Regions from separate parts of the Orenia marismortui DSM 5156 genome, predicted to be linked through region 3. Evidence: riboswitches for the same ligand, from Rfam matches in the RefSeq annotation. Region 3 holds a riboswitch; each other region holds the start of a gene.

Region 1 (3,292 bases), 160 kb from region 3:
CCATTCCTTTTAACATTCTAGCTAATGTTATACCAACTCTTCCTAAACCTAAAACAAAAGAATTATTATTATGTAGGTTAATTGGCATTTCTCTAATAGCTATTTCAATAGCTCCTTCAGCAGTTGGTATAGCATTTAAAATAGCTAATTCATCAAGAGCAGCTAATTCTATCAATTCAATATCGTACTCTTTACACCATTCTTTAATCTTTGGTTTAGCAAACCCTATAAAGAATTTACTCCCAGCATTCAGTTGAGCAAAAAAATCTTCTGTTAAGATAACTTCTCTATCACTAAAAGTCTTTTTTACTTGATAGCTATCATTAGTACCTGTCATAGGAGCAATTATAGCATCTAGATCCATATCTAATTCTTCTAATGAATTAACTACTGTTAAATTTTGAACACCAACTCTTAGTGAATGACCAAGCACCTGCAAATCAGCGCCTTCTTTTAATAATATAGACAATAATTCTATCTCTCTATCATCTCCACCTAAAAGAGCAACCTTCTTATTAGCTAACCTTTTGAGAGTCATATTTTATCCCCCTTTCTTCAATTAATCAATAACATTATATGTTTAATTAACTTAAGTGTGCTTGTCTATGCTTAATTATAAAGATTTGACCTTTTACTTTGTAAATACATTTTTAAAAAAACAGACTAAAGAAAATCTACTTATAACAGCTTGAAAGTTTATTAAATCTCAATCAAATTATCTAATCCATAAACAACACCTTCAATTTCATCTAACTTTCTAACAGCTAATTCAACACCTGGCATAAAAGATTTACGATTAATTGAATCATGTCTAATAGTTAAAGTTTGACCCAAACCTCCAAAAATAACCTCTTGGTGAGCAACAAAACCTGGCAAACGTACGCTGTGAATATTAATATCATCATGCTCTCCACCACGAGCACCTGTTATCTTTTCAATCTCTTCTACTTTTTCCTTCTTTTTAGAGAGATTCTTGCTAATTAACTCAGCAGTTTTAATTGCTGTTCCCGATGGAGCATCAATCTTTTTATCATGATGTAATTCAATAATTTCTACATTATCCATAAGCTTAGCTGCTTGTTGAGCAAATTGCATCATTAAAATTGCTCCAATAGCAAAATTAGGAGCTATGATAACTTTATTTCCATTCTCTTGACTCATTTTTTCAATTTTTTCTAAATCTACTTCAGTAATTCCAGTAGCTCCTACTACAATATCTATTCCCTTTTGACTAGTTAATTTAATATTATCCATAACAACTGTAGGATTAGTAAAATCAATTACTGCATCTGCTTGAGTTTGATCTAAAGTCTCAGCTAAATCATCACTAATTCTTACAACAGGGGCATCTAAACTTAACAATTGATTTATATCCTCTCCAACTCCTGTAACATCGACCGCTCCTACTAGTTCAAAATCATCCTTCCCAGCAATCATTCTAACAACCTCTCGACCCATCTTTCCATTAGCTCCAGATACTACTATCTTCTTTAGCATATTCTCACTCCTTTTAATTTAGTGACTAATAAAAAGTATTATTTATTTTATTACCTCTTACTATAAAAAGCGATTGGTAGTACTACCAATCGCTTTATAAAAATAAAGGATAAGATAGCCCCCCACTAGATAAGCTAGTGACAGTCTTATACCTATTAAGTACAAGCCCAACTAAGCTAGATAGCTAATCATAGCTTAATTTCGGCAAAAATCCCTTTCACTATAGATCTACACTAGCTAGCTCCTTATAGATACTGATGATTTTTGCTCCTCAATCTTAATCTCATTCATATTATTTACTTTTAATTTAGGTATGAACATAAAATACTAGATAGTTAAATTATATATGATAAAATCTATATTTATGTAAGCACTTCAAAAATGATCAACTAATAAGATCATCATTTATAAATAACTCTTGAGTAATATTATATAACTTGTTAATTATTTTCTAATATTTAATTACTTTTGTCAAGCTTATTTATAAAATTTTATAAATAAATTTCAAGAGTGAGAGATTTATTTCTCTCACTCAATTATTCTTTATTAATGAGTAGCTACATCATAAGATCCAGCATCTTTTAATTTAGCAGCAACATCATTAATTTTTTCTTGCTCTGTGTCTTCTACCGCTACTAAAATATTACCACCTTCAACTTCACCAGCATACCTTTCACCCTCTTGCTGGTCAATTCCATAATCAACTAAACCACCTGTAACACCACCTGCTGCAGCACCTGTTAAACCTGCTGCTATAGGTCCAGCAGCTAACACAGGTCCTAAACCAGGAATTGCTAATAATCCAGCACTAGCTAAAACACCTGCCACTCCTCCTATAGCTCCACCTGTAGTAGTTCCATCTACTAAATTTTGTCCTTCAGCTCCCATTTCCGCTCCAGCTTCAATGTCCTGATCTTCACCATTCTTTGCTACTAGTGAAATCTTATCTTCAGATATTCCTAGATCTTTGATACTACTAATTGCACTTTTAGCTGCCTCTTGATCATTGAATAATCCTAAAACTTTTGGCATATCTTTAGCTCCTCCTATAGTAAATTTGGGCATATTTATGCCCTCCTTTTTGGGGATTTAATATTACAGTTATATTTTATCCAAATAAGTGTCTAATATTCTGCATGGCTCAAATATTGATCATAATCAGTTGAATTCAAATCTACAATTATTACTTCATCTCCAATCTTAATTACTGTACTCCAAGGAATAAAAAAGTGCTTAACTGTGGAAAATAAACTAAAGACCCCACCTTGTTGTGGAATCATAATTGATTCTAGCTCACCTGTGTTAGGATCAAAGGTTAATTCCGTTCCAGCAACCATTCCTAATCTACTACCATCATTAATATTTATAATCTCTTTTCCTTCTAATTCGGTTAAATTCATTATTTCTCCCCTCCAGTTTATTAGATACTTCTTATATATTCTTAAATTCCATTTAGAAAAGTAATATCTAATATTATATTTATGTTAGAGCATGAAAAAAATATTAATAATTTGGGTTTTATCTATTAGCTAAAGTGTTCTATTATAAATTAAAATGAAATAAACCCAAGATATATAAATAGAAAAATAGCACATATATATGTGCTATTTTTCTATTTATATATTATATTGAGATCATTTAAAGTTATAATAATTTTCAAACTTATAATTATTATACCCCAGTATGACCATAACCTCCCTCACCACGTTTAGAATCAGATAATTGCTCTACTTCTTCCCATTCAACTGTTTCATATTTTTGAACAATCAATTGCGCTATTCTATCTCCTTTATTA
Region 2 (3,292 bases), on a different contig from region 3:
CATAAACCAAGTTGCAATCTGTGCTCTACGAGCAGTTTTAGCTTTCTTAGCTACAAAATCTGCAATTGCATTAGTTGCACCTGATTTTGTAATTATTCCTACCATTCCTGATAAAGTAATTAAGAATAATAGAATTGCTGCATTCCATGAATCGGATAAAGACCCTACAATATAGGTATCAAAAGTCTTCATAAAACCTACTAATGGATTAAATCCTACTAAAATAGTCGCACCTACTAATATACCAACAAATAATGAAATTAAAACTTCTCTACTTTTCCAAGCTAACAAAATTGCTAACAATGGTGGCAATAGAGATAACAAACCATAATTCTCCATAATTTTTCCTCCCTCTATAAATTAAATTTATCTCACTCATGCTCATTCATTCTTAGAATTTCGTTTTCTTATAAAAAAGGAATATGGATTTAATTATTAAAACCAATTAATATTTGGAATTGAAAGGATAAACTAACCCCAAAAACTTAACAATTATTTTAAAAAATATGGTCGCTTATTGGAACTCCACATCTCCATGGTAGTTTAACCTCCCATATCTCCCAGGATCTATGTCCCTACATTCCTTCGTTCTACCTATCCATGGGTGGAGGCTGGATATGCTCCTTGTCAGGGTCTATGCCCGTATTGAAAAAATTAATTCCAGCTCTTCCAGTCTTCCTTTTTCAAAGTACTTACTCTAAGAAAAACAAACATAAATAATTGATTTATATTATAAAATTTACATTCCAATAATTTACTTTAAATATCTTTAAGCAGCTTCCTGTAAATTTGAACGCTTAATATCTCTAAATAATTTTTCACTATCATATTTCACTTGCTTTTTCCATAAGGCAAATAATACTCTAATTAATTTGCATGATAAAGCTACTAGGGATTGCTTTTTCTTCAAAGGGTTTTCAGAGCGAGTTGTGTAGTATTCATGAAGTGCTTTAAACTCTTCGTTCTTTGCTACCAGAGGCAGCATCACTCTATATAGTAAAGCTCTCAATTTAGCTCTTCCCCTTTTAGTAATACAAGTTCTTCCCTTATGTTTGCCTGAACTATTTTCCATTAAATTCAACCCTGCTAGCTTTTGTATTTGTCGTGGATGTTCATAGTTATTTATATCTCCAACTTCTGAAATAAATCCTGCTACTGTCTTTATTCCTACCCCTTTGATACTTAACATTGATTCTGAATCTGGTACTTTCTTTAATAACTCTTCTATTTTATTGGTTAATTCTTCGCTTTGATTTGTTATATTTTCATATTGATCTAAGAAATAATTTAATTCAAACTTTGCTATTTCAGCTCCTTCAGTTAAACCTACTGAATTTTCAGCAGCTCTTATAAGCTTTTTAGCTCGTTTTATTCCAACTGCTCTTTTAACTTTTTTCTTCCAAATTGAAACTATTTCTTCTGGTGTCATTTTTACTACTTCAGACGGCAGAGGAAATGTCTTTAGTGTAACTAAAGACGCCTTTCCATCCCAACCTTTAAATACTGTTAAATATTCAGGAAAATACTTATCAATAAACTGATGTATCTTTCCTACTACCCGTTGTAAATCTTTATTTAATCTTTCCATATGGGTCATTGCTACACGAACATCAGCATAAACACCAACTGGTATATTAGGCTCTGAATAGCGCCCATCTTTAACTAATTGAGCTATTACTTTAGCATCTTTCTTATCATTCTTTGTCGGAGAATTATCATCTAACTCTTTACTTCTCTTTGTATGACTTGGATTGACTAATACCAACTTTATTTCCTTGCATCTTAAAAGTTGAGCTAAATTCAACCAATAATGACCTGTTGGCTCCATTCCAACTATTATATCTTCTTTCTCATATTGATCTTTTAATTTAAACATCCACTTTGAAAAGTTATCAAATCCTTCTTTTGAATTTTGAAAAGCTAACGCTTTTCCGTATTCAATACCACGATAATCTTGAGCTCTTGCAACATGCTTTTTCTTTGCAATATCAACCCCAATCACTAAAGTTGAAGTTTTTACTTGCATTATTTTACGATTTCGATTATAATTCATTTTATGAGTACCTCCTTTTTATTTAGGGATCTTTTAGATACCCCGTATTATATCAGGAGGTGCTCTTTTTGTCTATCTAGATATTTATTTATTACAGGAATGCTCCTTATTAATTTAATCTTAATTTTTTAAGCAATATCTCTCAAATAATTAAGATTTATTTTAATGTAATTATACAAAAAACCCTAGATAATTTATCTAGGGTTGCATACGTAAGTAATCATTTAATTAAAAAATAAATGAGATAGCGCTTCACTAGATTTTAGTGACAGTTCTATACCTATTAAGCATAGACCCAACAATAAAATTGAGAATAATATTATTGTTTCGGCAATCGCCCCTTTCTTTTCATATCATCAAGTTTTCTCCCTCTACATGAAAATACTATTGACAGATTGCTCCTCTACCCCATTTCAATTTTAAGAAATGAGGTTTCATATTAAATTTTATATTGAGCTTCAACGTTGAAGATTATAACATAAGATTAATAATCATTCAAGATTTTTTTGAGATTTATTATTAATTATAAATTGCAATATAAAATGCACGGTTTTTTATTTACTCAATACCTCATAAATTTTAAGCTGCCTTTAACTGTTCTTCAAATATATAATTTGCATTCTTAAACCCAAACATTTTTCGTGGATAATTATTTATCCATCGCTCAATTCTTTTAACTTCATTTCTGCTAATATTCTTAAAGCTACTTCCTTTTGGTAAAAACCTTCTAATCATTTTATTTAAATTCTCATTACTACCTCTTTGCCAAGAACAATAAGCATCAGCATAATATTGACTAGTTCTTGAGATATCACTTCCTGTAAAGGAAGTTTCTATCCCTTCATAATCATAGAATTCTTTACCATTATCTGTAGTTATAGTTTTAAATAAGTCTCTAAATTTTCTAACTCCTATTCTTCTTTCTACGCGATCTAATCCTTTTATTACAGATTCTTGAGTCTTATTAGGTATTAGTTCTATTATTTCTTTGCGACTATATCTCTCTGTTAAAACTAATAAAAAGGGCTCATCTTTACCTTTCCTACCCTCTACTAAGTCCATTTCCCAATGACCTATTTCTGACCTTTTATCAGCTTCCTTAGGCCTATCTGATATCTTTCTTCCCTCTTTTCTCCTTTTTGTTGATTCTTTTTCTTTCTGTTTAGATTTATTAGTCTTTTTATATCTACCATAAACCAAATCTTCTCTATCTATAAACAGAATGCCTTTATCTATATA
Region 3 (3,292 bases):
GCTTTGGATTCTTTAGATGTATTTCATTTATTAGCTTTAAGATTTAGCTTTGCAGCAGTATTATTAACTATACTAAAGTTACTAAGAATAATCAAAATAGACTTTAAAGGAAAACGATGGGGGTTATTAATTTTATTGGGGTTTTGCCAGCCAGTAGCATATTTTATCTGTGAAACTCTTGGCTTAGAATTGACTACTTCTTCAGAAGCTGGAATGATGATAGCTCTAATTCCAGTAGTAGTAACTATTTTGGCTTCAATCTTCTTAAAAGAGATTCCTAATAGAAATCAGCTTCTATTTGTTATTATTTCAGTAGCTGGAGTTATTTTTATTGTTACTATGAAGGGGAATACAGAGGTTAATGGTAATCTACTAGGAATATTTCTGTTACTTGGAGCAGTATTTTCAGCTTCCTTCTTTAATATAATATCTAGGAAATCATCCTTGCAGTTTAAACCTGTAGAGATAACTTATATTATGATGATGATGGGAGCAATAATCTTTAATGTGATTTCATTATTTTCTCATATTAGAGATAATAATATTAATAATTATTTTGCTCCCCTAGCTAATTTGAATATATTATTTGCTATATTTTATTTGGGGATAGTATCATCAGTAATTGCTTTCTTTTTAGTTAACTTTACACTAGCTAAGATGGAGGCTTCTCGTTCAGCGGTATTTGCTAATCTTACTACAGTAATTTCTGTAATTGCAGGGGTCTTATTGAGAAATGAGCCTTTCTATTGGTTCCATCTTCTAGGAGGGATGATGATATTATTAGGTGTATGGGGAACTAATTATTATGGACAAAATAATAAAGCCTTCGAAGAGAATCAGATCGATTATTAAGGCAATTTTTAGTTTTGAGATTAATTCTCAAAAACCATTGACAATTATTAATAATTATGTTATTCTAGTTTCAAATAAATAATAAAATGATAGAGGAGCAATAATTAATAATAGCTTTACAGAGTTCGTGTAAACAAAGAAGTAAAGTGAAAGGGGTTATTGCCGAAATCTTAGAGTTAGCACAAGCTTTAAGATTGGGACTATGATTAATATTCATAGTACTGTCACTAGATTGTAGTGAAGAGCTATCTTATATCCGGATAAAATCTTAAAACGGTTATGGGGTGGACTCATAACCGTTTTTTTATAATATTTTAGATGAATAAATTATAAAATAAGAGTAGTGAGAGGGGAGAAATTAAGATGAAATTACAAGGAAATATGGGGATTAATGAACAAGGTCAATTAGAGATTGCAGGCCATAATCTAGTTGATATAGCAGAGGAGTATGGAAGTCCATTATATATTTTAGATGAGGAAGAGATTAGAACTAATTGTCGTGCTTATAGGGAAGCTTTTGAGAAATTTTATCCTAATTCTATGACTCTTTATGCTAGTAAGGCATTTTTAAGTTTAGCTATGGCAAGAATTATAGATCAAGAAGGATTAGGATTAGATGTTGTATCTGGTGGAGAACTATATACAGCTTTAAAGGCCAATGTTCCAGCTGATAAGATTTATTTCCATGGAAATAATAAGACTTTAGAAGAGCTGGATATGGCTTTAGAGGCAGAAATTAATGCTTTTGTAGTAGATAATAGATATGAATTAGATATGTTAAATCAGATGGCTGGGAAAAAAGATATGATAGCTGATATTCTAATTAGAGTAACACCAGGAATTGAAGCCCATACTCACAGTTATATTCAAACTGGTCAAACCGATTCTAAATTTGGTTTAGGTATTCAAAATGGTTTAGCTTTAGAAGCTATAAAAGAAGCAAAAGAGTTAGAGAACATAAATCTAAAAGGAATTCACTGTCACATAGGTTCACAAATCTTCAAGCTAGAATCCTTTGCTAAGGCTGTAGATGTAATGTTAGAGTTTGTAGAGGATGTTAAAGAAGAAGCAGGAGTTATTTTAGAAGAGTTGAATTTAGGTGGAGGAATTGGAATTCCTTATACTGATGCTGAAGAGAAGCCAGATATTGAAGAGTATGCTAAGATTGTAGCAGAATCTATTACGGCTAAGTGTGAAGAGTTGGATATTCCATTACCTAAAGTGATTAATGAACCAGGCCGTTCAATTATTGCGACAGCAGGTTCTACTTTGTATACAGTAGGTTCTATCAAAGAAATTCCAGGAATTCGTAAATATGTAGCTGTAGATGGAGGAATGACTGATAATATCAGACCTGCTTTATATGAAGCAGAGTACGAAGCAATTTTGGTAAATAAGGCAGATCAAGCAGAGGAAGAGTTAGTAACAATCACTGGTAAATGTTGTGAATCAGGAGATATCTTAATTAGAGATATTCAATTGCCTCAAGCAGAAGCAGGAGATTTATTATTAATTTCTTGTACAGGTGCTTATGGATATTCTATGAGTAGTAATTATAATGGAATTACTAGACCAGGTGTCTTGTTATTAAGTGAAAATAGTATTGATTGGGCTGTTAAGCCACAAAGTTATGAAGATTTAATTGCAAATGATGTAGTAGCAGAAAGATTGAAATAATAATCGAATAATATAATAATATCCCCTAATGCTTAGATATTAGTTCTAAGTATTAGGGGGTTTTTGTGTTTTTTGGAGTTATTAGGATAGAAAATATTTAAAATATATTTTTATTGATGTCGAAATTAGTCTTAATAAATGACAAAAAGAGAGATTTTGTAGAAATTATTAACATTATATCTTTTTATTTATTTATAAGGTTGAATTTTACTTAAAATTCTAGTAAAATCTAATTAGTATATTTCGAATGAATAATATACTATAATATGTAATTATATGTATTTTATAATTGTTGAAGAGAGGTGGATACTTGATTTAGAATTATTAATTTGCTAGCTTATAACAAACATCATTAATAATACTTAAAGGAGTGATAAATATGATGAATTTTAAGCACTATTTAACTTTAGCAATTTTATTCATTTTGACGTTTTCTATGATCGGTTGTAGTAATAATCCAGTAAGTAATAATCAAAATAGTAATGAGGTTGTTATTTATACTTCATTGGATCAAATTTATTCAGAGCCAATTATAAAAGAATTTGAAGAAAAAACAGGTATCAAAGTAAAAGCAGTCTATGATACTGAAGCTACTAAAACTGTAGGCTTAGTTAATAGATTAATAGCTGAAAAAAATAATCCTCAAGCAGATGTCTTCTGGAACTCAGAGGTAGGTCGAACCATTGTTTTAAAGAATAAAGGGATTTTGACCCCATATCAATCAGACAATGCTAAGTCTATACCAGAATATTTTAAAGATAAA

The links. A riboswitch is a leader RNA that binds a small molecule or an ion and turns the genes downstream of it on or off. The one in region 3 is predicted to bind lysine.
Region 1: linked by a shared signal. The riboswitch ahead of dapB (4-hydroxy-tetrahydrodipicolinate reductase) and the one ahead of lysA (diaminopimelate decarboxylase) in region 3 are both predicted to bind lysine.
Region 2: linked by a shared signal. The riboswitch ahead of OREMA_RS0106610 (IS110 family RNA-guided transposase) and the one ahead of lysA (diaminopimelate decarboxylase) in region 3 are both predicted to bind lysine.

Annotation. Positions count from the first base shown of each region.
Region 1 covers NZ_KB900623.1:380,109-383,400, reverse strand. The annotation lists gene dpsA (dipicolinate synthase subunit DpsA) at 1-538, opposite strand, end outside; gene dapB (4-hydroxy-tetrahydrodipicolinate reductase) at 700-1,497, opposite strand; lysine riboswitch at 1,605-1,780, opposite strand; gene OREMA_RS0115555 (general stress protein) at 2,044-2,562, opposite strand; gene OREMA_RS0115550 (YlmC/YmxH family sporulation protein) at 2,622-2,897, opposite strand; gene dut (dUTP diphosphatase) at 3,169-3,292, opposite strand, start outside.
Region 2 covers NZ_KB900618.1:119,669-122,960, reverse strand. The annotation lists gene OREMA_RS0106615 (Na+/H+ antiporter NhaC family protein) at 1-339, opposite strand, end outside; gene OREMA_RS0106610 (IS110 family RNA-guided transposase) at 770-2,053, opposite strand; lysine riboswitch at 2,291-2,467, opposite strand; gene OREMA_RS0106605 (IS30 family transposase) at 2,633-3,292, opposite strand, start outside.
Region 3 covers NZ_KB900623.1:223,906-227,197, forward strand. The annotation lists gene OREMA_RS0114770 (DMT family transporter) at 1-852, shown strand, start outside; lysine riboswitch at 935-1,108, shown strand; gene lysA (diaminopimelate decarboxylase) at 1,216-2,529, shown strand; gene OREMA_RS0114780 (extracellular solute-binding protein) at 2,909-3,292, shown strand, end outside.